Regions from separate parts of the Rhodoferax sp. EU05-FHT12H12 genome, predicted to be linked through region 1. Evidence: predicted binding sites of a transcription regulator. Region 1 holds the regulator's gene; each other region holds the start of a gene.
The links. Region 1 encodes sigma-54, which starts transcription at its own class of promoters, with help from an activator protein. Its sites were predicted from a motif close to TGGCANGNAANCTGCTTT; they were not measured.
Positions count from the first base shown of each region.

Region 2: a site for sigma-54 is predicted at 5,467-5,484, ahead of AC3WS7_RS04355 (transglutaminase family protein). Genes of this name have one in related genera too.
Region 3: a site for sigma-54 is predicted at 6,859-6,876, ahead of AC3WS7_RS05665 (pilin). Genes of this name have one in related genera too.

Region 1 covers NZ_JBYTDI010000010.1:13,422-23,211, reverse strand. The annotation lists gene AC3WS7_RS18160 (THUMP domain-containing class I SAM-dependent RNA methyltransferase) at 1-787, opposite strand, end outside; gene rpoN (RNA polymerase factor sigma-54) at 784-2,397, opposite strand; gene lptB (LPS export ABC transporter ATP-binding protein) at 2,398-3,174, opposite strand; gene lptA (lipopolysaccharide transport periplasmic protein LptA) at 3,171-3,779, opposite strand; gene AC3WS7_RS18140 (exopolyphosphatase) at 3,855-4,787, opposite strand; gene AC3WS7_RS18135 (thiol:disulfide interchange protein DsbA/DsbL) at 4,890-5,543, opposite strand; gene AC3WS7_RS18130 (SPOR domain-containing protein) at 5,613-6,257, opposite strand; gene argS (arginine--tRNA ligase) at 6,279-7,976, opposite strand; gene AC3WS7_RS18120 (PsiF family protein) at 8,117-8,437, shown strand; gene AC3WS7_RS18115 (putative bifunctional diguanylate cyclase/phosphodiesterase) at 8,485-9,790, opposite strand, start outside.
Region 2 covers NZ_JBYTDI010000001.1:930,955-940,744, forward strand. The annotation lists gene AC3WS7_RS04335 (HDOD domain-containing protein) at 1-207, opposite strand, end outside; gene AC3WS7_RS04340 (alpha-E domain-containing protein) at 304-1,260, opposite strand; gene AC3WS7_RS04345 (circularly permuted type 2 ATP-grasp protein) at 1,284-2,795, opposite strand; gene AC3WS7_RS04350 (DNA internalization-related competence protein ComEC/Rec2) at 2,864-5,428, opposite strand; gene AC3WS7_RS04355 (transglutaminase family protein) at 5,574-9,113, shown strand; gene AC3WS7_RS04360 (hypothetical protein) at 9,774-9,790, shown strand, end outside.
Region 3 covers NZ_JBYTDI010000002.1:178,716-188,505, forward strand. The annotation lists gene AC3WS7_RS05640 (Stp1/IreP family PP2C-type Ser/Thr phosphatase) at 1-535, shown strand, start outside; gene AC3WS7_RS05645 (FHA domain-containing protein) at 582-1,247, shown strand; gene AC3WS7_RS05650 (CHASE2 domain-containing protein) at 1,305-3,554, shown strand; gene AC3WS7_RS05655 (3',5'-cyclic-nucleotide phosphodiesterase) at 3,565-4,356, shown strand; gene AC3WS7_RS05660 (ATPase, T2SS/T4P/T4SS family) at 4,353-6,764, shown strand; gene AC3WS7_RS05665 (pilin) at 6,909-7,397, shown strand; gene AC3WS7_RS05670 (PglL family O-oligosaccharyltransferase) at 7,446-9,128, shown strand; gene tfpZ (TfpX/TfpZ family type IV pilin accessory protein) at 9,335-9,790, shown strand, end outside.

The DNA of each region.
Region 1 (9,790 bases):
GACCCGGCTCGGGCTTGACCACATTGGCGGCGGCCTCGGCCTTCATGTCCACCCATTCCTGCGAGCGGAAGGGGCGGTATTTCTCGAACGCAAAGCGACGCAACGAACCGGCTGCGATATTGCAGGCAATCTGTGCGGCCTCAATGGCCACCGTCCCGCTACCACAGCAGGGGTCGTACAAGGGCATCAGGTCGTCGTCGCCCGAGGCCCAGCCGCTGGCCGCAATCATGGCCGCGGCCAGGGTCTCTTTCAGCGGCGCATCCCCTTTGTCCTCACGCCAGCCACGCTTGAACAGCGGTTCACCCGAGGTGTCGATGTAGAGCGAGCAGCTGTCGGTGGTCAGGTGGGCGTAGATACGCACATCGGGCCACTGCGTGTTCACGTCGGGACGCACACCGCCCGCCACTTCGCGGAAGCGGTCGCACACGGCGTCCTTCACCTTGAGCGCGGCAAAGTTCAGCGAGGTCAACGGGCTGTGCTGCGCCGTCACTTCGACCTTGATGCTTTCCTTGGGTGTGAACCACTGCTCCCACGGCACCTGCAGACCGGCGCGGTACAGGTCTTGTTCGCTGCGGTATTCGGTGTACGACACCAGCACCAGCACGCGCTGCGCCAGGCGGCTGTAAAGGTTGAGCAACATGGCGTGCGCAAACGAGGTGCGCACGGCCACACCACCGCGCTGCTTGGTCACGCAGCCGGGCGGCAGGCCGGTGATTTGCAAAATCTCCGGCGCCAGGTACTCCTCCACGCCAGCGGCACAGGGGAGAAAAAGGGTCAGTTGGTTCATAGCGCTTTGCGGAGTGAGGCGGGGGCAATCTTCAGGCCCTCGCGGTATTTGGCCACGGTGCGCCGGGCGCATTCGATACCCTGCTCTTTGAGCATGTCAGAGATCTGGTTGTCACTCAAGGGCTTCTTGCTGCTCTCGGAGGCAATGAACTGCTTGATGAGCGCGCGTACCGCGGTGCTGGAGGCATTGCCGCCGCTCTCGGTGCCCAGGCCCGAGCCGAAGAAGTACTTGAGCTCGAAGGTGCCAAACGGGGTGGCCATGTACTTGGCGGTGGTCACGCGGCTGATGGTGGATTCGTGCAGGCCCAGTTCGTCGGCAATCTCGCGCAGCACCAGGGGGCGCATGGCCAACTCGCCGTGGGTGAAAAAGTTTTTCTGCCGCTCCACAATGGCCGTACTCACGCGCAGGATGGTGTCAAAGCGCTGCTGGATGTTCTTGATGAACCAGCGCGCCTCTTGGAGGCGCTGCTGCAGCGCCGCGTGGCCTGCACCGTCACGGCCACCGCGGTGGTTGCGCAGCACGTTGGCATAAATGTCGTGCACCTTCAGGCGCGGCATGACCTCGGGGTTGAGCTGTACGCGGAACTTGGGCGTGCCACCGACCTTGCCAATCGCCACCACCAACACGTCGGGCACCACGATGTTGCGCTCCACGTCCACAAAGCGGCGTCCGGGCTTGGGCTCCAGCCGTGCGATCAGCGCAATCGCTTCGCGCACCAGCGCATCGCTGCCCACACCCATTTGCACCAGGCGCTTGATGTCGCGTCGGGCCAGCAGGTCCATCGGTTTGTTGCAAATGCCCAGGGCCACCTGCAGCACCTCGGTCCGGTCGACCTCCCCCTCCTCATCCGCGAGTTGCAGCAGGTGCGCCACTTGCAGGCGCAAGCACTCGCCCAGGTCGCGCGCGCCCACGCCCACGGGTTCCAGGCTGTGCAGCAGACCCAGCGCCACGGTGAAGTGGTGCACCAGGTCTTGCAGCTGCTCTTCATCGCCGGGGTTCAGGCTGCGCGCCAGTTCTTCCAGCGGGTCTTCCAGATAGCCATCGTCGTTGAGCGATTCGATGAGAAAACGCAGCGCCGCCGCATCGGTGGCCGTGGTGCGCAGGCTCAGGGCCTGGCGGTGCAAAAAGGCCTGCAGTGATTCGGCGGAACGTGCCAGCTCGGTGGCGTCTTTCTCTTCATCGTCACCCAGGTTGTTGGCCTTGGCCTTGGCGTCCACGCCCCACTCGCCGTCATCGGGCGTCATTTCGGTGGTGCCGTCCCCCTCCCAGTTGGGCTCGTCGCTGCTGCTCAGCGGTGTGGATTCCTCATCATTTGTGCTGCTAGCGCTCGTGGATGTTGCGTAGTCAGCTACAGAATTAGGAGCATAGTCCGCCTCACCGCTCTCGGACAGGCGATCGCCTTCACTGACGGTGGCGTCGGCGGCGTTGAGGCCGAAGTCCTCGCGCTCGGCCCGGTCCTCGGTCAGCTCCAGAAACGGGTTTTCGTCCAGCATCTGCTCCACCTCCTGGCTCAGCTCCAGCGTGGAGAGCTGTAGCAGACGGATGGACTGCTGCAACTGGGGCGTGAGCGCCAGGTGTTGGGAGACGCGTAGTGAAAGACCTTGTTTCATCTACATCTTGAAGTGTTCGCCCAGGTACACCCGGCGTACATCGGCGTTGTTCACGATCTCGGAGGGGGTGCCCTGCGCCAGCACATGGCCGTCGCTGATGATGTAGGCGTGGTCGCAAATGCCCAGGGTCTCGCGCACATTGTGGTCGGTGATCAGCACCCCAATGCCGCGGCCCTTGAGGAAGTTGATGATGCGCTGGATCTCGATCACGGCAATCGGGTCGATACCGGCAAAGGGCTCGTCCAGCAAGATGAAGCGAGGCCGCGTGGCCAATGCGCGCGCAATCTCGACCCGGCGCCGTTCGCCACCCGACAAGGCCAGCGAAGGCGACTCGCGCAGGTGCTCCACGCGCAAGTCCTGCAACAGCGCGGTCAGGCGCGACTCAATTTCGGCCGACTTCAGCGGGTTGCCCGCCTCGTCGCGCTGCAACTCCAGCACGGCGCGCACGTTGTCTTCCACATTCAGCTTACGGAATATCGAGGCCTCTTGCGGCAGGTACCCCAGCCCCAGGCGCGCGCGGCGGTGGATGGGCATGTGCTCAATGGACTGGCCATCGATGGTGATGTCACCTGCGCTGGCGCGCAGCAGACCCACGATCATGTAGAACGAGGTGGTTTTGCCCGCGCCGTTGGGGCCCAACAGCCCCACCACCTCCCCCGTGCGCACGGCCAGCGATACGTCCTTGACCACCTGACGTTTGCCATAGGACTTTTGCAAATGCCGGGCTTCCAGCCGCCCGGTGCTGGTGTCCGGGGCTTCTTGGGTGGGCGCGCTCACTGGGCGGCTTTCTCAAGTTGCGGCGTGGCGCGCAAGGTGGGGCTGGCTTGGGGCACGGCGGGCGCCGCAGCGTCGGGTTTGGGCGTCAGCATGGCCCGCACCCGGCCTGCGGGGGCGGTGGCGCTCTTGGGCGCACCGTCCACGGTGAAGCGGTCGCTGAGGTTTTCGTACAGGATGCTGGCGCCCGTCACCTCGTCGGCCAGGGTGGCACCACGCAGTCGGCGCAACTGGGCTTTTTTGATGAAGCGCACGGTGTCGGCGCGGCCGTCGTACTCAATGGTTTCACCGTCGCCCTCAATAAATTCGTCCAAGCCATCGCGCTTCTGACGGAAGAATGCCGGGGTGGCCGCAGAACCGGTGACCAGGCCAAACTGGTAGCCATCGGGGTCCTGGCGCACTTCGAGCTGGGCACCACGGATGACGATGCTGCCCTTGGTCAGCACCACGTTGCCGGTGAAGACGCTGACCTGCTTGAGGTCGTCGTAGCGCAGGGCATCTGCTTCCACGTTCATGGGCTTGTTGCGGTCGGCTTTTTCGGCCCAGGCGTGACCCGCCACACCGGCCATCACCAGCCACAAAGACACCGACAAAAGGGTATTTTTCATAAAGGCACGAAACTTGCTCGAAAAGCGCTTCGGCCATTGTACCGAGCGCTTTGCGCATTTCGCGCCCTGGCGGGTTCAGCCGTCGGCGTTAATTTTGGTGGTCAGCGCCTGCAGCACCTCGGCAGCGCGGTCATTCTCCACCTGGCAGGTGCCCGCGTTGGCATGGCCGCCCCCGCCGTAGCCCAGCATCAGCTCGCCAATATTGGTCTTGGACGTGCGGTTGGTGATGGACTTGCCGGTGGCAAACACGGTGTTTTGCTTCTGCAGGCCCCACAACACGTGGATGGAGATATTGGTCTGGGGGAACAGCGCGTAGACCATGAAGCGGTTCACCGCAAAGATGGTGTCTTCGTTGCGCAGGTCCAGCACCAGCAGATTGCCATGCACCGTGGAACAGCGCAGCAGCTGCTCCTTGGCCTTGGCCGCGTGCTCAAAGTACAGATCCACGCGCTCCACCACATCGGGCAGCTGCAGGATTTCGTCGATGCCGTGGTTTCGGCAGTACTGGATCAAGTCCATCATCAACTGGTAGTTGCTGACGCGGAACTCCCGGAAACGGCCCAGGCCGGTACGCGAATCCATCAGGTAGTTCAGCAGCACCCAGCCTGTGGGGGCCATGATTTCGTCGTGGCTGAAGCGGGCCGAGTCGCCCTTGTCCACCGCTTCCATCATGTCGTGAAAGCGTGCCGGGAAACGGTTGGCACCGCCATAGTGGTCAAACACCACGCGCGCGGCCGAATCCGCGTGGGGCAAGATGATGTGATTGGGGCGCTCGCCGGTGTTGCGCACCGTTTCTGACTCGTGGTGGTCAAACGCCAGGTGCACGCCCGGCACGTAAGGCAGGTTGGTGGTGATGTCGCGGTCGGACACCTCCACCTTGCCGTCCTGCATGTCCTTGGGGTGGACGAACTTGATGTCGTCGATCAGGTCCAGCTCGTTGAGCAGCACCGCACATACCAGTCCATCAAAATCGCTGCGGGTGACAAGCCGAAATTTCTGCTGCGCCATGGGAACGGTCTCCACAAAGGTTGGGGGGCCAAACCATTCTAGCCCCGGCCCTTGGAGGCCGGCACCCCACCCGCGGCAAAACCAGCAACAAAACCCGGCGGATTAACGCCCTGCGCGGACGTCGGCAACCAGCGTGTCCACCACCTGCAAGGCCCGCTGCATATTGCCAGCCATGGAGCCATCGGTGTAGTAACGCCCTGCCACACCCAGCGCAGGCACACCCTCCACCTTGTAGGCGTTTTGCAACTGCGTGGCCTTGGTCACCTTGGTCACCACGGTGAAGGAGTTGTACTGCTGCACAAACTTGGCCTTGTCCACGCCCTGCTGACCCACCCACTCCAGAATCGCCTCGCCGCTGGCAAGGTTCTTCTTTTCGACGTGGATGGCGGCGAACACTTTGGCGTGCAGTTTCTCGACCAAGCCCATGGCTTCGAGTGTGAAATACAGGCGCTGTTGCGGTACAAAACTGTCCTGGAACGCAACGGGGACACGACGCAACACCACATCTTTGGGCAACTTGGCGATCCAGGCCTGCAATGTGGGCTCAAACGCATTGCAATGCGGGCAGCTGTACCAAAAGAACTCCACCACCTCGATCTTGCCAGCCCCAGCTTCCACGGCAGCCCGTGGGTCCAGCACCTGGTAATCGGTCCCTGCCTTGGGCTTGCTGGCCTGGGCGTGTACCGAAGTGCCCAGCAAAGTAGCCGAAGCCAAGGCTGCGCCAGTGGTCAGTTGCGTGAATTCGCGTCGTTTCATATCCGTCTCACTGTGTAAAGGGGCTGGTGGGACAGGGCCCCACCGGGAAAGTTCCTGTGGAGCCCGCGCTCAGCGCTGCACCCGAACCAAAGCAGTGTCCATGCCGGACTTGTCCATTTTGTCTTTGGCCTTGTCGGCGTCTTCCTTCTTGTCAAAAGGCCCCACGCGCACCCGAAACACCGGACGACCGGACTGTTCACGTTCGGAAATCTTGGTCTCGATACCGCTCAGCGACAGCTTGGCACGGTGGCTCTCGGCATCTTCGGCCTTCTGGAAGGCGCCCACCTGCACAAAGTACACAAAGGCATCGGCCTCTGCGGGAGCCGCGGTCTTGGCCTTGGCCAGGTCACCCAGCGGATCGGCTGACACGGCGGGCTTGAGCTCAGCCTTGGCCTCTGGTTTGGTGGCCTTGGCATCCGGCTTGGCCTCCGTTTTCACCTCGGCCTTGGCTTTGGCTGCAGATGCAGCGGACGCCGGGGTGGTGGCCGGTGGCACGGCGGGAGCCGGGTTCTTGCCATACAGGATGGCATTGGGGTCCCAGTTTTTGTTCTTCTGGGCTTCGGCCTCGTTCTGGTCGGCGCTGCGGCTCTGGCTTTTGTTGATAAAGGGCACCGGTACCTTGGTGACGTAGACTGCCACGGCCAGCGCAGCACCCAGGCCGACGACCACGCCCACAATGAACCCCACAACGGTTCCGCCACGTTCAAACTTCATGTGCTGCTTTCTCTCTTAATCTCACATTTTTTGCGGGGCACTCACGCCCAGCACGGCCAGGCCATTGTGCAATACGCGGGCGGTAGCGGCCACCAGCGCCAGACGCGCCAGCTTCACCGCCTCGTCATCCACCAGGATGCGCTCGGCGTCGTAATAGCTGTGGTAACTGGCGGCCAGCTCGCGCAGGTAGAACGTCACGTCATGCGGAGCTTCGCCTTCCGCCGCAGCGCTCAGCATCTCGGGGTACTTGGCCAGTAGCAGCATGAGCGCCTGGGCTTGCGGGCTCTCCAGCGCCGACAGGTCCACGGCCTTGAGGCCGACCACATCACCACCCCAGCTGGCCAGCACCGAGCAAATGCGCGCATGGGCGTACTGCACGTAGTAGACCGGGTTGTCGTTGTTCTTGGCCACGGCCAGGTCCACGTCGAAGGTGTACTCGGTGTCGGGCTTGCGGCTCAGCAGGAAGAAACGCACCGCGTCCTTGCTGGTCCATTCAATCAGGTCGCGCAGCGTCACATAGCTGCCCGCGCGCTTGCTGATCTTGACCTCTTCACCGCCGCGCACCACGCGCACCATGGTGTGCAGCACGTAGTCGGGGTAGCCCTGGGGGATGCCCACGTCGGCCGCCTGCAGGCCGGCGCGCACGCGGGCAATGGTGCCGTGGTGGTCGGTGCCCTGGATATTGACGACCTTGGTAAAGCCGCGCTCCCACTTGGCAATGTGGTAGGCCACGTCCGGCACAAAGTAGGTGAAGGTGCCATCCTTTTTGCGCATCACGCGGTCTTTGTCATCCCCATAGTCCGTGCTCTTGAGCCACAGCGCGCCGTCCTGCTCATAGGTCTTGCCGTTGCTCACCAGCTTGTTCACAGCAGCCTCCACGCGACCGCTGGTGTACAGGCTGGACTCCAGGTAGTACTGGTCAAAGTGCAGGTTGAACGCCTGCAGGTCCTTGTCCTGCTCATTGCGCAGGTAGGCCACCGCAAACTGGCGGATGTTGTCGTAGTCGTCCACATCGCCATTGGCCGTGAACTCGCGGTCGTCGGCCTTGATCGACGCCTTGGCCTTGAAGGCCTCGGCAATGTCGGCGATGTAGTCGCCGTTGTAGAAGGCCTTGCTTTCCGGGTTGTCCGGGTCGGTGGGCCAGCAGCTGTCACCGGGCTTGAAGCCCTTGGCACGCAGCTGGGTGCTCTTCGTCAGGGTGTCGATCTGCACCCCCGCGTCGTTGTAATAGAACTCGCGGTGCACCGCGTAGCCCTGGGTACCGAACAGATTGCAAATGGCGTCGCCCAGCGCGGCTTGGCGGCCATGGCCCACGTGCAGGGGCCCGGTGGGGTTGGCCGAGACAAACTCGACCAGCACGCGCTGGCCATTGCGGGGCTGGTAGCCGTACTGCTCGCCCTGGCCCAGCACTTCGCGCACCACTTCTTGTTTGGCAGCGGGCTTGAGGCGGATATTGATGAAGCCGGGCCCGGCAATCTCAATGTCCTGCACCCACTGGGCGTAGACCGGCGTGGCCAACAGGTCGGCGCGCAGGGCTTCGGCCAGCTGGCGCGGGTTCATTTTCAAAGGCTTGGCCAGCTGCATGGCCGCAGTGGTGGCGAAATCGCCATGGGCCGCAACCTTGGGGGATTCAAAAGCGGCCTTGGCGGCCGAGCCGGGCGAGAGTTTTTCCAGGCAAGCGGCCAGCGCTTGCAAAAGATCGTGTTTGACGGTGAGCATGGACCGATTTTACGGGCCCCTCGGGAAAGCCCGGGGGTCAGGCCGTCAACGGCGCTGACATCTTTCCGTTATATGCTTGTAAGTGCTAGGGTTTTTTCTACAACGGCGGCATCGCTGCCATCTTTTGGATAGGACGACTGATGAAACAATTGATCTCCCTCGTGGCTTTGGGTCTGGCACTGGCCGTCGGAGGCGCACACGCCGCTGACGAAAAGGCCCCTACCGCCCAGCAGAACAAGATGAAGACCTGCAACGCCGATGCCAAAACCAAGGACATCAAAGGTGACGAGCGCAAGAAGTTCATGAGCGAATGCCTGAGCGCCAAACCCGCAGCGGCCGCCGCTGACGCCGGCACCAGCCAGCAAAACAAGATGAAGACCTGCAACGCCGACGCCAAGACCAAAGACCTCAAAGGCGACGATCGCAAGAAGTTCATGAGTGAGTGCCTGAGCGCCAAATAAGCGCCGCGCCCTCCGCCAAGCCCGCCACTGTGCGGGCTTTTTCATGCCTACTCGGCCGGCGCCAGGCGCTGACCAAAGGCGTCGGCCGGCTCGGGCCGGGCAAACCAGTACCCCTGCCCCTGCTCGCAACCCAGCGCGCGCAGTGCATCGCGGATGCGCTCCTCCTCAATGCCCTCGGCATGGGAGACCAGGCGCAGGCCCTTGGCCATTTGCACGATGGCGGCCACCATGGCGTGTTGTGGCTCGCTGTCGAGCATGCCTTTGACAAACGATTGGTCAATCTTGAGCTTGTGCACCGCAAAGCGCTGCAGGTAGCCCAAATTGGAGTAACCGGTGCCAAAGTCGTCGATCGCGATCGACACCCCCTGCGCCTTGAGACGCTGCAGTGACACCACAAAACGCTCAGTGTCCTCAATCAGCGTCGATTCGGTGATCTCCAGCTCCAGACAGTGGCCGGGCAAGCCCGACTGGCGCAAAGCCGCTTCCACCACCTGCTCCACATTGCCCCGGCGAAACTGCACCGGCGACAGATTGACCGCCAGCACCAGCGGCGCCCCGGCCCGCTGCCACTGCGCCGCCTGCTGACAGGCCTGCACCAGCACCCACTCGCCGATCTCCACAATCACGCCCGCTTTTTCGGCCGCAGCAATGAAGTGCCCCGGCATCAGCAAGCCCTGCTCCGGGTGTTGCCAGCGGATCAAGGCCTCGGCCCCCACCAGCCGTCCCGTCTGGAGGTCAAACACGGGCTGGTAATGCAGCACAAATTCTTGGCGTGCCAGCGCCACACGCAAGCTGGCGACCAGCTGCAGGTTGTGTTGCAAGTCGGCCTGCATGGCCGCATCAAAAAAGCGAAAGGCATTGCGCCCCGACTCCTTGGCGCGGTACATGGCCACATCGGCCTGGCGCATCAGGGTTTCGTAGTCTCCGCCGTCATCGGGAAACAATGCAATGCCAATGGAGCAGGACGTGGACACCTCGGTGTCCTTGAGCGTGAAGGGCATCTCCATGCGTTGCAACACCTCGGCGGCCACCGCCGCCACGCTGTCAGCATGGCCCGCATCACACAGGCCAATGACAAACTCATCCCCTCCGTGGCGGGCCACGATGTCGGCCTGGCGCAGCGCCTGGTTCAGGCGCTGCGCCACTTGCCGGAGGAAGTCGTCCCCGGCAGCGTGGCCCAGCGAATCATTGATGACCTTGAAGTTGTCCAGATCCACAAACAGCAAGGCCACGCGCAGGTTCTGGCGGTGCGCCAGCGCAAAGGCACGCTCCATCCGCTCACGACCCAGCCCCCGGTTGGCCAAACCGGTCAGGCCGTCATGTTGGGACAGGTAGGTGAGTTGCGCCTGCGAC
Region 2 (9,790 bases), on a different contig from region 1:
GGGGCTGTTGGCCACCCGGATCAGCGCGGCCGCCATGGCCACATCGCGCGAGGCAATTTTGGCAATGGTGGCGGGCTCCGGATCTTCGCGGTTGAACTCCACCCGCAGGTCCGTCAGCAAGGCCGGACAAGGCTGGATCACGATGTCCCGCAGGGTGCCCGCTGCCTTGGCGGTTTCAATTTCCCGGTCGATATCAGCTACGCGCATGCTGTCTCCTTGTTGAAGACATTATGCGGAAAACCAGCCCCTGTGAGGCGCAATCCGGGCTGGTTGGGGGGCCGCGTTTACCCTGCCTGCAGCGCGTCAGGTTACCGGCACCAGGTACTCGCGGCTGATGTGGGCGCCCAGGTCGTTCACACGGTCCAAAAACTGCGTGAGGTAGGCATGCAGGCCGGTGGCCAGGATTTCGTCGATGCGGCCAAACTGCAGCTCGGCGCGCAGCTTGCCGGCGCGGCGCAGGGTTTCGCTGCCGGGGTCGCTGGCCACCAGGCGCAGGTTGTTGACCACTTCGTTGAGACTGGCGTGCAGCGAGCGCGGCATGTCGGGCTTGAGGATCAGCAGCTCGGCCACGCGCTCGGGCTTGATGACGTCGCGGTAGACTTTGCGGTAGACCTCGAAGCCGGAGACGCTGCGCAGGATCGCGCTCCAGTGGTAGAAGTCGTACTCTTGGTCCTTCTCGCTGGCGGCGCCAAAAAAGTCGCTTTGCACCGCGTGGAACTTCACATCCACCAGACGCGCCGTGTTGTCGGCCCGCTCCAGGAACGTCCCCATGCGCATGAAAAACAGCGCCTCGTCCATGAGCATGGTGCCCACGGTCACACCACGCGACAGGTGCGAGCGGAACTTCACCCACTCAAAAAACTGGGCCGGGTCTTTTTCAAATTCGCCCGTCTTGATCATGCGTTTGACTTCGAGCCAGGTGGTGTTCTGTGTTTCCCACACCTCGGTCGTCAAGGCGCCGCGCACCGCACGCGCGTTTTCACGCGCGGCACTCAGGCAGGACATGATGGAAGACGGATTGCTCTCGTCCTTGACCATGAAGTCCATCACCTCGCGGGCCTGGATGTCGCCGTATTTCTCTTGGTAGGTATAGAGCAGTTCGCTGATGGACAGCAGGCCTTGCCAGCCCACTTGGGCCACCGCTTGGCTCTGCGGCAGCAGCGAAGTCTGGTAGTTCACGTCCAGCATGCGCGCGGTGTTCTCGGCCCGCTCGGTGTAGCGGGACATCCAGAACAGGTGGTCGGCGGTTCTTGACAACATAGGGTGGTACCTCCGCAGTTCGCTTATTGTTTTGGGGTTTGGCTTTGGGTCTGCGTGGTGGCAGCAGCAGCCGACGCATCGTCTTCCAGAATCCAGGTGTCCTTGGTGCCCCCGCCTTGCGAGGAGTTGACCACCAACGAGCCCTCTTTCAAGGCCACGCGTGTCAGCCCGCCGGGCACCATCTGCACCGTCTTGCCTGAGAGCACGTAGGGTCGCAGATCAATGTGGCGCGGCGCAATGCCGCTCTCCACAAAGGTGGGGCAGCTGGACAAACTCAGTGTCGGTTGTGCGATGTAGCCACTCGGATTGGCCTCCACCGCCTTGCGGAAGTCTTCGATCTCGGCCTTGGTGGCGGCGGGCCCCACCAGCATGCCGTAGCCACCCGCACCGTGCACCTCTTTCACCACCAGGTCTTTCAGGTTCGCCAGCGTGTAGGCCAGGTCGTCCTTGTTGCGGCACATGTAGGTGGGCACGTTGTTCAAAATGGGCTTTTCGCCCAGGTAGAACTCGATCATCTTGGGCACATAGGGGTAGATGGACTTGTCATCCGCAATGCCGGTGCCCACCGCGTTGCAGATGGTCACATTGCCCGCCTTGTAGGCGCCCAGCAGGCCCGCACAGCCCAGCGTGGACGTGGGGCGGAACACCGTGGGGTCCAAAAAGTCATCGTCCACGCGGCGGTAAATCACGTCCACCCGGCGCGGGCCGCGTGTGGTGCGCATGTAGACGAAGTTGTCCTTCACAAACAGGTCTTGCCCTTCGACCAGCTCCACGCCCATTTGCTGCGCCAGGAAGGCGTGTTCAAAGTAGGCGCTGTTGTACATGCCGGGCGTGAGCACCACCACCGTGGGCTCGGCCGTGGTGGCCGGGCTGCTGGCGCGCAGGGTTTCCAGCAACAGGTCGGGGTAGTGCGCAATGGGCGCCACGCGGTGCGCGCTGAACAGGTCGGGGAACAGCCGCATCATCATCTTGCGGTCTTCCAGCATGTAGCTCACGCCACTGGGCACCCGCAGGTTGTCTTCCAGCACGTAGTACTCGCCATTGCCCTTGGCGTCCGGTGCGCGCACGATGTCGATGCCGGAAATTTGCGAGTAGATGCCGTTGGGCACATCCACGCCCACCATCTCGGGACGGTACTGGGCGTTGCCCTCAATCTGCTCGCGCGGCACGATGCCGGCTTTCAGAATCTCTTGGTCGTGGTAGATGTCGTGGATGAAGCGGTTGAGCGCGGTGACGCGCTGCGTCAGGCCCTTCTCCATGCTGGTCCACTCGTGGGCCGGGATGATGCGCGGAATCAGGTCAAACGGAATCAGGCGCTCGGTGCCCGAGCCGTCTTCGTCCTTCTCGCCGTAGACGGCAAAGGTGATGCCCACGCGGCGGAAAATCATCTCCGCTTCTTCACGGCGTTTGGCCATCATGTCGCCGGGTTGGCGCGCCAGCCATTCGTCGTAAATTTTGTAGTGGTCTCGTATCTGCTTGCCCTGAGTGAAAAACTCGTAGGGAAGCTGGGTGTACATCTCGTCGAATTTCCGCATAAAAGACCTCTCTGATCGCACCGTATGCAAGCTTCGGGCCACCGCCACGTTCACTTGCGCGTGCACCACTATGGCACAAGATGGTGCCAATACCGGCGATCATCCTCCCGTGTGCACGCCACATTTTGGGGCTGCTCCGAGCGCCAGCGCATGGCACCACATTGGGGCGATGACACCAAATTGATGCCAGCCCCGGTGTAGCGCGCCAGCACCGGCGGCGCCGGGTGGCCAAAGCGGTTGCGGTACCCCGCCTGCACCAGCGCCCACTGCGGCGCCACGGCCTGCAGAAACTCGGGCGTGCTCGATGTCTTGCTGCCGTGGTGCGGCACCAGCAGCACCGCCGCACGCAGATGGTCCGTGCCCTGCCAGGTTTGCACCAGGCGCGCCTCCTGCGCGGCCTCTATGTCGCCCACCAGCAGCGCACTGTGGTCACCTGTGCCAATGCGCAGCACGCACGACAGCGCATTCGGCTTGGCGGGCGCCGCGTAGTCCGCCGCCTGCGGGTGCAAGACCTCAAAGGACACACCATCCCACAGCCAGCGCTGGCCCGCCTCGCAGCGTTGCACCGTGCGCAGTTGCTGCAGCGGATGCTCGGACTCAATGGAACTCAGCAAGGCCGCCTGCGGCTGCATGGCCAGCACGGCCGCCGCGCCCCCCACGTGGTCGGAGTCGCGGTGGCTCAGCACCACGGTGTCCAGCCGGATGTCCAAGGCTTTGAGCAGCGGCCCCAGCACCCGGTGGCCGGCATCACTCTCCAGGCTGTAGCGCGGGCCGGCGTCAAACAGCAAAGCGTGGCGCGCGGTGCGCACCAGCACCGCATTCCCCTGCCCCACGTCAGCCGCCAACAGCTCAAATTCTCCGGGGGCGGGTACAGCCGGGTGCCACAGCAGCAAAGGTGCCAGCAGCGGCAGCCCCAGGGCGCGCAGATGCCAGGGCACGGGCAGCGCACACAACAGCCCGCCCGCCACGGCCAACAAACCCCACCCCAGGGGAGGCAATGGCCCACTGACGGTGGCCCAAGGCCAGGCAGCCAGCATGCTCAACCACCACCACAGCAGATCGGTCGCCTGCGCAGCCAGCCCCCACACCGCGGGCAACACCACACCCAGCAGCGCCAGTGGCGTGAGCAACAAAGTCACCCAGGGAATGGCCAGCAGATTCGCCACCAGGCCCACAACGGAGAGCTGGCCAAACAGCAGCAAACTCAGCGGCGCCAAGGCGAATGTAATGACCCACTGCTCCCGGAACATGGCCCCCACGCTTCTCGCTGCGCGTAGTGCGCTGCCCCCCAAAGGGGCTAATCTTCCCTGTCGGGGCTGACCGCCAAGCGGTTCAGAGCCTTGGGGCTGCCCGGCGGAAGATTGGCCCTTCATTAGGCCTCCAGCCCCCATGGAATCTGCGCGAGCAGCTCCTGAATCTGTAGCAAACAGCACCCCCACCGCCACAAAACTGAGCCAGAAACCCGGCTGCAACAGCGCCCACGGGTCCAGTGCCACCACCACGGCGCAGGCCAGCATCCACACCAGCGGCCAGGGCCAGCGGGCACCGGCCAGGCGCAGCACGGCGATGGTGGCCAGCATCAGGCAGGTGCGCTGCGCGGGCACACCCCAGCCCGCCAGTACCGCATAAGCACAGGCTAGCCCCAGCCCGCCCAGCAATGCTGCCGATGACGCGGGCAAGGCCAGACACAGGCGCCGCGAGCGCCGCCACGCCGCACCGCAGAGCCAAGCCGCGCCCCAGGCAAACATGGTGATGTGCAGGCCCGAGATGCTGATGAGGTGGGCCACCCCTGTGGCACGAAACACATCCCAGTCGCTGCGCTCCACGGCGGCCTGGTCGCCCACGACCAGCGCGGCCAGCAGGCCGGCGGCACGCCGGTCTTGCACCGTGGCCACCATATGGTCGCGCAGCGCCTGGCGCGCCAGAGCCACCGGGGCCCAGCCGGTCTGGCCCAGGCGCAGCGGTTCGGGATCTTTGGGCCCGGCGCGCACATAGGCGCTGGCCTGCACACCCTGCCCCCACAGCCACAGCTCGTAGTCAAACCCGTGCGGGTTCATGCTGCCATGGGGCGCCCGCGCGCGCAGGGTGAATTGCCAGCGCTCGCCTGCGGACAACGGGGCGGGCACGCGCTGCAGGCCCGTCTGCTCGCCCCCCAACGCATAACCCGTGGCGTACCAGGCCACGGCCATACGCGCGGGCACGGTGACCTCCAGCCCCTCCAGCAGTGCCTGCTCCACCCGCAGCGTGAAACGCAGCCCGGCTTCGCTGGTCTGTGGCAGGCCCTCCACCACACCGGTCACGCGCAGGTCACGCCCCTCCAGGGCGGGGGCCAGCGCCGTGCTGGCAAACACCACGGCCCGCGCCCCGGTACTGCCCCAGCCCAACGCCATGCCGGCCAGCAGCACCAGCGCCGACACCAGCCCCAAGGGGGTGGGTCTGCGGGTGATTTTTGCTATCTTTTCAGGAGCTGCTTGCGCATACAAGACGGGGGCTAGCAGCATAAAAGGCATATAAAACCAGAGCGAACCCAGCGTCGCCTGCTGCAGCTGCAATGCCGCCCCCAACACCCAACCCAGCAGCGCCGCAAACACCGTGCGGGGCCACGCGCTGGTGCGGTGGGCGGCAGAGAACATGGCCCCATGCTAACCCGCGCCCACCGGGCCTCCGGGCATGGCGCGGGACTTGCTTCAAGCCCTGCGTCAAACCCGATTGTTAGTATGGGGCTGGTGTAGCAACCGCTGCACCCGCACCCAGTGCGAGATTACCGAGAGACCGGCTATGTCCATTCACGCAGCGCTGAACCACGTCACCCATTACACCTACGACCGTCTGGTCAATCTCGGTCCCCAGGTCATCCGGCTGCGCCCCGCCCCCCACTGCCGCAGCAAAGTGGTGTCTTACTCCCTCAAGGTCGAGCCCAGCACCCACTTCATCAACTGGCAGCAAGACCCGTTTGCCAACTACCAGGCCCGCCTGGTCTTCCCTGACAAGACCACCCAGTTCAAGGTCACCGTCGACCTGGTGGTGGAGATGGCGGTCTACAACCCGTTCGACTTCTTTTTGGAGCCCGAGGCCGAAGAGTTCCCCTTCACCTACGCCCCCGAGCTCAAGCAGGAACTTGCCCCCTACCTGGCCGCAGACCCGGTGACCCCGCTGCTGCAGGCCTACCTCGACAAGATCGACCGCACCAAGCGGCGCAGCGTGCTGTTCTTGGTCGACCTCAACACCCTGGTGCACAAGTCGGTGGACTACACCATCCGCATGGAACCCGGCGTGCAAACGCCGGAGGAAACGCTGGCACTGGGCTCCGGCTCCTGTCGCGACTCCGCCTGGCTGCTGGTGCAACTGCTGCGCAACTGCGGCCTGGCTGCGCGCTTTGTTTCGGGCTACCTGATCCAGCTTGCCCCCGATGTGAAATCGCTGGACGGCCCCAGCGGCACCGAGGTCGACTTCACCGACCTGCACGCCTGGTGCGAGGTGTATTTGCCCGGCGCCGGCTGGATTGGCCTGGACGCCACCAGCGGCCTGCTGGCCGGTGAGGGCCACATTCCCCTGGCCTGCACCCCGCAACCCAGCGGCGCGGCACCTATTGAGGGCGGCGTGGACGAAAGCGAAGTGGAATTCAGCCACCACATGCAGGTCACCCGCATCTACGAATCGCCGCGCGTCACCAAGCCCTACACCCCCGAGCAGTGGACCGCCGTCATGAATCTGGGTGACCAGGTGGACGCCGACCTGCTGGCCGGTGATGTGCGCCTGACCATGGGCGGCGAGCCCACCTTTGTGGCCGTGAACGACCGCGACGCGCCCGAGTGGAACACCGACGCCCTGGGCCCCACCAAACGTGGCTTCGCCACCGAGCTGGTGCACAAGCTGCGCGACGAATACGGCCAAGGCGGCTTTCTGCACTTTGGCCAGGGCAAGTGGTACCCCGGCGAGCAACTGCCGCGCTGGGCACTCAACATCTACTGGCGCGCCGACAAGCAAAAGGTCTGGGGCAACCCCGCCCTGTTCACCGACGAACGCACGCCCACCCACTACTCGGCCGAAGACGCGGGCTACTTCATTCGCACGCTGGCCGGCAAGCTGGGCCTGACCGACAAGTACGTGCAAGCCGGCTATGAAGACACCTGGTACTACCTGTGGCGCGAGCGCCGCCTGCCGGTCAACGTGGACCCGTTCAACGCCAAGCTCGACGACGAGATGGAGCGCGCCCGCCTGCGCCGCGTCTTCGCCCAAAAGCTGGACTCCGTGGTGGGCTATGTGCTGCCGCTCAAGGTGGGCGCCAGCGGCAACCCCGGCCTGGGTGGCCCGGAGTGGACCACCGGCCCCTGGTTCTTCCGCGACGAGCGCATGTACCTCATGCCCGGTGACTCGCCCATGGGCCTGCGCCTGCCGCTGGACTCGCTGCCCTGGGTCAGCGAGGGCGACTTCCCCTACCTGGTGGAGCGCGACCCCACGGTGGCGCGCGGCCAGCTGCCGCCCCACACCAGTTTTGCCGCGCGGTATGCACCCGGTGCAAGTGGCGCGCCCGGCACCACCACCACCCCCAGCGGCAGCGTGTCGCCCAGCGGCCTGCCCTACCTGGCCGGCAACCTGGCCACGGCCGAAGCCCGCCGCACCATGCAAACCGCCAAGGGCCGCGTTCCCACGGGTGACGCCACGGCCGCCCAAAGCGCGCGCCAGCCCGAGCCCGCCCGCTACGCCGAGGCCCCCAGCCGTTTCGAATCCGCCCACTGGATCACCCGCACCGCGCTGTGTGTGGAAGTGCGCGACCCGCGCCGCGCCAGCGGCCCCAAGGCCGAGGCCGTGGGCACCAAGTCCGGCGTGATGTACATCTTCATGCCGCCGCTGGAGCGCCTGGAAGACTACCTGGACCTGCTGGCCGCCATCGAAGCCACCGCCACCGAACTGAAGATGCAGATCGTGCTGGAGGGCTACCCACCCCCACGCGACCCGCGCCTCAAGCTCTTGCAAGTCACCCCCGACCCCGGCGTGATCGAAGTGAACATCCACCCGGTCACCAACTGGAAAGAACTGGTCACCAACACCGAGTTTTTGTACAACGCGGCGTTTGAGTCGCGCCTGTCGGCCGAGAAGTTCATGACCGATGGCCGCCACACCGGCACCGGCGGCGGCAACCACTTTGTGATGGGCGGCGCCACACCGGCCGACAGCCCGTTTTTGCGCAAGCCCGAGCTGCTGGCCAGCCTGCTGCTGTACTGGCACAACCACCCGAGCCTGAGCTACCTGTTCAGCGGCATGTTTGTGGGCCCCACCAGCCAGGCCCCGCGTGTGGACGAGGCCCGCAACGACCAACTCTACGAGCTGGAAATCGCCATCGAGCAGATCTACAAAAACCGCGAGCTGTATGGCCAGAGCATGCCGCCCTGGCTGGTAGACCGCACGCTGCGCAACATCCTGATCGACGTGACCGGCAACACCCACCGCAGCGAGTTTTCCATCGACAAGATGTACTCGCCCGATTCGGCCACGGGCCGCCTGGGCCTGCTGGAACTGCGCGCGTTTGAAATGCCGCCGCACCCGCACATGAGCAGCGTGCAACAGCTCTTGCTGCGCGCGCTGGTGGCCCGCTTCTGGAAGACGCCGTACAAGGCGCCGGTGACCCGCTGGGGCACCGAGCTGCACGACCGCTACATGCTGCCTACCTTCATCAAAATGGACTTTGATGATGTGATGGCCGACATGACCATGGCGGGCTATGCGTTTGACAGCAGCTGGTTTGCGCCGCACTACGAGTTCCGCTTCCCGCTGATCGGCGCGGTCAAGGCCGCCGGTGTGGAACTGACGCTGCGCAACGCGCTGGAGCCCTGGCATGTGATGGGCGAAGAAAGCTCCGCTGGCGGCACGGCACGGTATGTGGATTCGAGCCTGGAGCGCATCGAGGTGCGTGTGACCGGCCTGAACGAAAGCCGCTATGTGGTCACCTGCAACGGCCAGGCGCTGCCCATGCAGAGCACCGGCACCGTAGGCGAGTTTGTGGCCGCCGTACGCTACAAGGCCTGGAACCCACCGAGCAGCCTGCACCCCACCATCGGCATGCACGCCCCACTCACATTTGACATTGTGGACACCTGGATGAAGCGCTCACTGGGCGGTTGCCAGTACTTTGTCACCCACCCCGGCGGGCTCAATTACGAGACCTTCCCGGTCAACGGCTACGAAGCCGAAAGCCGCCGCCTCTCCCGCTTCGCCGCCATGGGCCACACGCCCGGCAAGCTGGTAGTGCCACCGGCCACCATCAACGTGGCGGGCAGCAAGGAGTTTCCGTTTACGCGGGATCTGCGGCGCGGCTAGGCGTTTTTAAGCCAAATCGGGCTCTAGCCCTTTTGGCGTATGCGCGAGCAGCTATTGGATTGATAGCATGCTTTGGTGTGAGGTGTGGGCGCAGAGCAGGGGGAACGGCCCCCCGCCTCATACTGTCAAACGCCCAGAAATCGGCGGGGGGCCATTCCCCCTGCTCTGTGGGTGAGATGGTTGGTGCGCTGACGAAAGACGGGCTACGGTGGGTCACGGCCGCTTTGCGGCGGAAGCGGTCATCCCGTGGCAAGACTCAGTTTGATACGATGCTGATGACACTTCCACACACTATTCGTTAATCACTTTTAGGTGACTTCATGGCGATAATTTTTCCTCTCCTCATTCTTATTTTCCTTTCGGTAGTGATTGCATTTGGTGGTCCGTTGTTGCGCCGGATATTAGCGAAAGACCACCCACTTCAGAGACACCTATCTGACGATGCAATCAATCGCGCGCTGGGTTGGGTTGCACGCAACAAGGGCAAGATTGCTGGATGGCTGTTGATCACGACATTCACGATACTCACCTTGGTTTATTCATAAGCATTTCTGCATTTGAGTTGTCCAAATCTTTTCGGGGCGCAATTGACCATAGCGATCCTATTTGCGCTGAGTACGGATATACAGTTGGAGAATTCAACTTCGCGGGCAAATCTGCGTGTCGGTTAACTCAAC
Region 3 (9,790 bases), on a different contig from region 1:
CGCCAACATGGCGATTTTCAACTCTGCCAACGCCAATGCGGCATATGCAGGTATGGGGACGACACTGGTGGTCGGGGTGTTTCGGGACGATCGCCTGCTGTTGGGGCACATCGGAGACTCGCGATGCTACCGTTTACGCGCCGGTGTCCTGAGTCAGATCACCAAGGATCACTCTTTGCTGCAGGAGCAAATTGATGCGGGCCTTATCTCCACCGAGCAAGCTGCGAACTCTTCCATCAAGAATTTGGTGACGCGCGCTTTGGGTGTTGAGGATGCAGTTGCACTGGATGTCAACGAGTACGTGGTCGAGCCAGGCGACTTGTATCTTATGTGCTCAGACGGCTTATCAGATATGGTCGCCGATGAACTAATCGCTAGAATCGTAAGCGAGAGCGTGGCCTTGGACCAAAAAGCAGATTTATTGATTGCTGCCGCCAACGAGAATGGCGGTCGAGACAATATTTCGGTGTTGATGGTCTCGGTAAGCGAGGCAGCGGAGCGGCGGGGTTTGTTTGCCAGGCTGCTAGGGAAGTAGAGTACTGGGATTTTCCACAAACCAATTACAGAAAAAGGAGTCGATCATGCCGAAGATGATCGTTTCGATCGATGAGGTCGTGATCAAGGAAGTTCAGCTTACGAAGGACCGCACGACCCTGGGGCGCCGTCCCTACAACGATATCGTTATCGATAACTTGGCTGTAAGTGGTGAGCATGCTGTATTGCTCATGACAGGTGGAGAGGTATTCCTGGAAGACCTTAACAGCACGAATGGTACCTACATCAATGGCAAGGCCGTGAAGAAGCAGCAATTGCAAAACGGTGACGGTATTGAAATTGGGAAGTACAAAATCAAGTTTGTTGGCGACGGTGCTGCTGAGAATTTTGACAAAACCATGGTGGTGCGTGCGCGCCCCATGGTCGCACCCTCAAGTGCTCCCGCATCGGGGTACCCCACTGCGGCTGGGGACTCGATGGGGCTCGGTGCGTTTCACGCGGCGATCAAAGTGTTGTCGGGTGCAGCTTCTGGCCGTGAGGTCCCTCTGACCAAGGTGGTCACCACGATTGGCAAGCCGGGTGTTGCGGTCGCTGCAATCACCCGTCGACAGCATGGCTACGTGGTGCATCATGTGGAGGGGGCTGGCAATCCCACCTTGAATGGAACGCCTATTGGAACAGACCCCATATCCCTGAAAAATGGTGATTTGGTGGAGCTGGCGGGAACCCAAATGCAGTTTGTGCAAACCTGATTGTTATCCGTCAGCAGGCCTGACCGCTTCCTCCCCTTGGTGTTGGCAGGCGTTTGCATGAATTCAATTGCAAAACACTGGCGGCGTATTGCGGTGACGCTGATCCCGGTGCTTCTGGCTTTGTTGCACGCCATGGGCGTGGCGCGTATGGGAGTTCTTCAGCGCCTGGACGACATCATCTACGATGCGCGTCTTCAAGCCACGATGCCGCGCACACTGGATGATCGCATCGTCATTATTGATATTGACGAAAAAAGCCTGGCTGAACTTGGTCGTTGGCCCTGGGGGCGCAACAAGCTGGCTGAATTGGTCGACACCTTGTTTTTGGACCAACAAGTTGCCGTTCTTGGGTTCGATGTTGTGTTTGCGGAGGCGGATGAAAGCTCGGGTCTGGCGCGGCTAAATCAGTTGGCCAAACAGGAGTTGAAAGACTATCCAGGTTTCTCCGAGCGTCTGAAGCAGTTGGAACCCGAGTTGGATTTTGACGCTGCGTTTGCAAGGGCCATTGCCAATCGTCCCGTTGTCATGGGGTACTACCTCACCAGTGACAAAGAGGGGCGCTCCAGCGGTGTGCTGCCTGTGCCTGTGCTGCCTGGGTCGGCGCTGCAGGGACGCCAAATCAAGGCCACCTCGTGGACGGGGTATGGCGCAAACATAGAGCAACTGGCGCTCTCGGCGCCTATGGCCGGCTTTTTCAACTCCATCACGGATGGTGATGGCGTTGTGCGCTCTCTTCCCCTGTTGGCGGAGCACAAAGGTGACTATTATGAGTCCATCGCACTTGCCATGTTTCGCGTTATTGCGGGTATGCCAACCGTGGCTCCGGGTTTTTCCAATGAACGTTTTATAGCCAAACCATACCAGGGCATGGATCGGGTGTTGCTGAAACAGGGCGACAAAGCACTGGCGATCCCTGTCGATGAGCGTGTTGCGACGTTGGTGCCCTATCGGGGATATGGGGGGGTGAGTGGTGGTTCTTTCCGCTACATATCCGCTACTGACGTTGTGAGCAAACGGCTGCCCTCTGGCGCACTTAAGGACAAGGTGGTGCTGCTCGGCACGACTGCACCAGGGCTGCTGGATTTGCGGGTTACCCCAGTAGGAGAAACCTACCCAGGCGTAGAAACGCACGCCAATATTATTTCTTCGCTGCTTGACGGTTATGTGCTGGTGAGACCTGATTACGCCGTGGGGTATGAAGTGGTGGTGGTTTTGTTGTCGGGTCTGCTGTTGGCGTTTGGTCTGCCACTGCTGTCGGCACCACGCGCCGTGTTGTTGAGCGTGGCCGTACTTGGCCTGCTGGTTGCGATGAACTTATGGCTCTACCTGGGGTATGGGCTGGTCTTGCCCCTAGCCTCTGTGCTTGCTATGGCAGTCACGGCCTTCGGCCTGAATATGAGTTACGGCTATTTTGTGGAAAGCCGCTCCAAGCGCGAATTGGCCAATTTGTTTGGAACCTACGTGCCGCCTGAATTGGTGGACGAAATGGTGAAGGACCCGGACAGCTATAGCATGCAGGCGACCAATCGTGAAATGACGGTGATGTTTTGCGATATGCGCGGCTTTACCAAAATGTCGGAACAAATGGAGCCGATACAGTTGCAGGCCCTGTTGACGGGCGTATTCAGTCGCCTGACGATGTTGATTCGTGCCAACCGAGGCACGATTGATAAATATATGGGCGACTGTGTGATGGCCTTTTGGGGGGCGCCGGTGGAAACTGCAGAACACGCACATTTGGCAGTGAAATCCGCCATGGAAATGGCAAGTGCGGTTCGGGAAATCAATGCAGAGCACCGGGCAAACGGCTTGCCAGAGATTGGCATCGGTATTGGTCTCAACACTGGAAGTATGTGCGTGGGGGACATGGGCTCCAATATTCGAAGAAGCTACACCGTCATCGGCGACGCGGTAAATTTGGGTTCCAGATTGGAAGGACTTTCTAAGGTTTACGGTGTGGACATTGTGGTCAGCGAGAGTGCCAAAAAACTGGCATCGGACGTTGTATGGCAGGAGCTGGACAAGGTGCGCGTAAAAGGGAAAGAACAAACCGTGTCCATTTATGGGCCTTTGGTGCCTTTGGCACGCATCAGCTCTGAGATTGCGGAAGAAGTGAAAACATGGGCCGCATTTTTGCGCGCGTATCGAGCTCAAAACTGGGACCAGGCAGAGGTGTTGTTGATCAACTTAATGCGCATGAACGCAAAAAAATACCTTTACCAGCTGTACTCCGAGAGAGTAGCCTCCATGCGATTGCTGCCGTTTGACCCAGACTGGGATGGCGCAACCAACTTCGAAACCAAATAGGGCGCCATCTGTGAAAGTCCGCGTATTGGGATGCTCGGGAGCGATTGCCAAGGACTGTAGAACTACGTCTTTTTTGCTTGACGCTCAAATCCTGGTAGATGCTGGTACGGGTGTGGGTGACCTGACGCTGGCAGAAATGGCCGCCATCGAGGGTGTCTTCCTCTCCCATTCGCACCTGGACCATGTGGCGGCTTTGCCATTGATGGTGGACGCGGTGGCCGCGCAACGAAGTCATCCACTCAATATTTATGCCCTGCCTGGCACCATCGCAGCCTTGAAAACCCATATTTTCAATGACGTGATCTGGCCTGACTTTTCGCGCATACCTCGCGTCGATGCGCCCTTCATCCGATTCGTGGAAGTCTCGGTTGGGGAGCAGGTGCACTTGTTCGGGAAAACGGTCGAAGTGCTGCCGGCGACACACACTGTGCCGGCAGCTGGGTTTGCGGTGAATGCGGGTGGTGCAAACTGGGTCTTTACGGGTGATACCGAGCGGAATCCCGCTTTGTGGGCGCGAATCAATGGAATGCCCGTGGCCATGTTGGTAATTGAAACTGCATTCAGCAACCGAGAAAAAGACCTGGCCAAAAAAAGCCTGCATCTTTCTCCAAATTCATTGTTCCAAGAGTTGGATTGCATTGCCGAAGGCGTGCGATATCCTATTTTTATTACCCATACCAAGCCCGCGGAAACCGATCTGATCATGGCGGAAATTCAAGGCTTTGATCAGACACAGCCCTTTGGCCCGGATGTCATGTACGACATCCGTTGGTTGCACGCGGGGCAGGAGTTCGACATATGAGTTCAGTTATCCAGCCCGCCGGTGCGGAGCACGCTTTTTTTGAATCGCAGAAGTTGCCCTCTAAAAAAAGAGGCATGACCTTTGAGGCGCTCTTCTATCGGCAGTTGCATCAAGTGACCGCGCGTATCCATGAAACCGAAAACATCGAGCAGATCATGCTGGAAACCAGCCAAGAGATTTGCAAACTCCTCAATGCAGATCGCCTGACTTTGTATGCCGTAAGTGAAGATCAAACGTCTATCGTTTCCAAGATCAAGACGGGCCTGAACAGCAGTCGTGATTTGAAGTTGCCCATTTCCCCCCAGAGTCTGGCTGGGTACGCCGCGTATAGCAAGGCCGCATTGAACTTGGTGGACGTCTATGACGAAGACGCCTTGCGACGCATTCACCCGGCACTTTCTTTTTTGAAGGAAGTGGACAAACGCTCTGGGTATCGGACCAAGCAAATGCTGGTGGCCCCCATCATGGACGGAAGCCACTTGCATGGGGTCTTGCAGGTCATCAATAACAAGAATGATGAGCCTTTTGGCGAGTTGGAAGTAGATGGTGTGACCGAGTTGTGCAAGACGCTGGCGACGGCGATTCGCCAGCGCCTGAAAAAGTCAAACGATAGCGGCGGCGTCAAAAAGGCCAGCAAGTTCGACAGCCTTGTCGCGGACGGGCTGTTGACCGAGCAAGAACTGCGGGACGCTGTGGAGGACGCTCGTGCAGAGGGCCAGTCCAGCGAATTCGCATTGATGTCCAGTTTTGGTCTCAGCCCCGCCCTGTTGGGTGGTGCACTTGCCAAATTTTTTGGTGTGGCGTACGAGCCCTTCAATGCGGGCCGCATACGCTCCGAGATGCTACACGGTGCGCTTAAACGCGAGTTTATTGTGGAACAGGGGTGGATCCCTTTGGAGGAGTCGCCAGAAGGGCTGGTGATCATGTGTTTGGACCCGGAGGCGGTCAAAGGCTCGCGGGTTGTGCCCCAGGTGTTTCCCCGGTCCAGCAAGTTTGCATACCGGGTCACGACCCAAACGGAGTTCAAAGACACACTGGCCCAGTTATTCGGCGCATCTGCGGACAGCAGCACCATTGATCAGTTGTTGGCGGACATGGATGGGGCACCGATTGATGACGGTTCCAATGACGACTCTTTGGAGTCCGCAGCAGCAGACAACGAACTGGTCAAGTTTGTGAACAAAGTGATCATCGATGCCTACAACCAAAAGGTATCAGATATCCACATTGAACCCATGCCTGGCAAGCTCAAGACCGGCATTCGATTCCGTATTGATGGAAGTCTGGTTCCCTATGTGGAGGTGCCTGCGCACTTTCGCCAGGCAATGGTCACCCGCCTCAAAATCATGTGTGATTTGGATATTTCGGAGCGCCGCAAACCGCAGGACGGGAAGATCAAATTCAAAAAGTACGGCCCGCTGGACATCGAACTTCGCGTTGCGACCATCCCGTCTGCTGGTGGTGTGGAAGATGTGGTTATGCGGATATTGGCAGCCGGTGAGCCGATCCCCCTGGAGAAGTTGGGTCTGACGCCCCACAACAAAGCGCGTCTGGAGGCAACCGTCAGCAAACCCTATGGTTTGTTTTATGTGTGCGGTCCAACAGGGTCAGGAAAAACAACCACCCTGCATTCAATTTTGAAGTTTTTGAACACACCCGATACCAAAATCTGGACGGCAGAGGATCCGGTGGAAATTACACAGAAAGGTTTGCGCCAAGTTCAGATCAACAAAAAAGCGGGTATTGATTTTGCGCTGGTGATGCGCGCTTTCTTGCGTGCGGACCCAGACATCATTATGGTGGGCGAGTCGCGGGACAAAGAGACCGTATCGATGGGGGTTGAAGCCTCATTAACCGGGCACATGGTGTTCTCGACGCTTCACACCAATTCCGCGCCTGAGTCCATTACCCGCTTGCTGGACATGGGAATGGACCCCTTCAACTTCGCGGATGCGCTGCTGGGCATTTTGGCTCAACGACTTGCAAAGAAGTTGTGCGACTGCAAACAAGCGTATGTTCCAGATGCCGAGGAATTACGCTTGTTCGCGGCTGAATATGCCGAAGAACTACGCCATTCCCACGCTTGGAAAGCAGATTATGCCGGCGAGTCAAAAAAAATGGTCGATACATGGCTGCAAACCTACGGAGAGGGAGGGCAGCTCAAACTTTACAAAGCGGTAGGTTGCGACAAATGCAATGGCTCCGGCTACAAAGGGCGGATCGGTCTGCATGAACTGATGGTGGCGGATGACGCCGTGAAGAAGCTGATCCAAGAGCGTGCGCGGGTAGCAGAGCTGTTTTCTGCAGCTGTTGAGGGAGGCATGCGGACTTTGAAGATGGATGGAATGGAGAAGGTGATGATGGGGTTGACGGATTTGAAAATGGTTCGGCAAGTATGTATTAAGTGACAAAAATGTTGCGCATCCAATCGACGGGGGCGCGTCAAACCACTCCCTGGCGCGCATAAAGGGCATTTTTGTCGGTAGTTCCATGATTTTGGGTTGGCACGAAGTCTGCTGAGAGTACGCCCTCACACTTTTTTGGAGTTTTGTATGAAGCGTTCTATTCAAAAGGGTTTTACCCTGATCGAATTGATGATCGTGGTTGCGATCATCGGTATTTTGGCTGCTGTGGCTTTGCCTGCTTACCAAGACTACACCATCCGTGCCCGGATGTCCGAAGTCATCTTGGCGGCTTCTCAGTGCCGAACCACAATAACAGAAACGGTGCAGACCGCGACGGGCACTTCTGCGTTCCAGGCAGGTGGCTGGGGCTGCGAGAACTCAGCTCCTGGTGGTCAGGTTGCTCGTATTCAGACCAGTGCTGAAGGTGCGATTCGTGTGACAAGTGGCGTTGTCAACGCTGCCGGATTCATTATTTTGGCTCCGACGGACGCGACTCAAGTAGCGCCAAGCGGCAACGTGAACGCGTGGTCATGCGGGCCTGCCACTACTGGTGGTGTAAACCCCAAATTTTTGCCGGGCTCTTGCCGCGACACGGTGGTTGGTACAACCTATGGAAGCAACACCTTTTTGCCCTAATTTCCCAGCGACCCAACTCACAAAGGGGCTCTCGGAGCCCCTTTTTTTATGAACACTGTATTGCACGGACTAGCACTCGCATTGCTGGGTATCAGCTGGCTGGTGCCACATCATTTGCCTCCTTGGTGGGCTTTCCATACGGAGGCCCCGGCTTTTGCAGCTACGGTGCTGATTGCATTGTTGTTGGCATTCAAAAATGCGCCACTGAGGGTGCGTACTGTTGCCTGGGTATTGGGTGGATTGGCAGCATTTGCATGGGTGCAATGGGCATTTGGGTTAATAAGTTATGCTGGTGATGCTTGGATCGTGGCGTGCTATTTGGGGGTATTTTTATTCGCTTGGCATTGGGTGGATGGTTTGGAAGGTGATGCGGCCCCGTCGCGATTGCTGACGCAACTACAAGTACTGCTTGTTGTCGTCGGACTCTGTGTAGCGCTGCAAACGATGGCTCAAACATTGGCAGTCCACACTGCATTTGGTGACTGGGTTTTGGAGCCGTTACCCGGTGGTCGTGCGCGTGGCAATTTGGGCCAACCCAATCAGGCTGCAACGACACTTGTATTGGCTGCTGCTGCTGCTACGGGGCTATTTGCCACACGTTATCTCAGTAGTTGGTCCTTGGGAGCAGTTTTGACTCTGTTGGCGCTTGCTCTTACTACGACACAGTCTCGCACAGGTGTGCTGTCGGGTACTTGTCTGGGGCTCTTGGTGTACTGGTTTGGGCGTGGTAGCCGTTTGCCTTGTGTCTACCGACTCGGGGCATTAGCGTGGGTGGGCTCTCTGTGGGGGCTGGCATGGCTGTATGCAGCCAGTCCAAGTGGGGTTTCGGGCGGTGCATTGGGCGTGGGCGACCTTGCCGAGCAGGGGACTCGCCCCGTGCTTTGGGCGCAGTTTGGCTTGGCCGTAATAGAACGCCCCTGGTTCGGTTGGGGCTGGCTGCAAGTTCCTGCCGCGCAGCAGTTTGGGGCTCTCAGTGTGCCTAGTATTGAACAGGCAAATTTTACCCACAATTTCGTGATTGATACGTTGGTAATGTTGGGCCTACCCATCGGGGGAGGGCTTCTAGTGACTTTTGCCGTGTGGTTATGGATGCGGTGGAGGACGGTGCGCGGGTCGCGTCATTTGGTATGGACTTATGCATTGCTATTGCCATTGGGCGTGCATTCTCTTTTGGAGTACCCGCACGCGTATGCCTACTTCGTTGTTGTTGCGGGTGCGATTTTCGGCGTTATTGATGCGTCCAGTCCCGCGCAAGTACAGCCTTCCGGGGTGCTGATGGGGCGTCTTTCGCTGGTCGCGTTGACTGGTGTATGGATTGGCCTAGTTGCCACAATAACGTACGAGTACATAGTGGCAGAAGAAGACTATCGGGTAAATCGATTTGAGAATCGACGCATTGGAGATGTATCTGCGGATTATGTTGTTCCACGGCTTTATTTGTTGACCCAAACAAGCGAACTTCTTCGTGCCATGCGATTGCGGGCAGCACCCCAAATGACTGAAGAAGATTTGAGCATGTTGCTGCGCACATCCAAGCGCTATACATGGGCGCCGCTTCTGTTCCGTACGGCTCTTGCCTGTGCTTTAAATGAGCGTCCTGAAGATGCGTACGATCGCTTGCTTGTAATCAAACAATTGTTCGAACCATCCGTTTATTCGGAGGCGGTTTACAGTCTTCGACTGTTGGGGCAGGAGAAATATCCTGTGCTGCTTGCGCAGCCGGTTCCTTAGAGCTTGCTCGTGATCTCCTGAGTGGCACCCTGCTTGAGTCGATTGGATGTCCAAGCTGAGCCCAATTACTATTGGCAACTTGCCAGTCAAACTGCTACAACGGAATAGCTTTAATCAACGAACCTCAACGATACCCGGAGCAATTTCGTGGGTGTGCTTATTGCGATTTGACAGTTTACGCACGCCGCTTACAGTTGAGGCAACTTATGCGTATGTTTCCCAATTCACCTTCCTTTTGGCGTGACCGTATTCAGGCCAGTGTTGCCCACTTCGCTTTAAGCCTAGTCATCGCGTTACTAACCGCTTCGTTGGTATTCGGCATTTGGTATCCCTATCCCTACCGGGAGGTTTCAGGCGGGCGCGAATTATTTTTGCTAGTCGTCGCGGTGGATATTGTGCTTGGACCGCTGATTACACTAGCCGTATTCACCCGCACCAAACTTTGGCCCGAGTTGCGGCGCGACCTAGTAGTCGTGGTCCTAATGCAGCTCGCGGCATTAAGCTATGGCCTGTGGACCGTGTCTCTGGCGCGTCCGGTGCACATGGTCTTTGAGTACGACAGATTCCGCATCGTGCATGCTATTGAAGTAGTGCCGGAGTTGCTGGCTCAGGCGCGTGCTGACGTAAATGCTTTGCCCATCACGGGGCCGACTTTGCTGGCG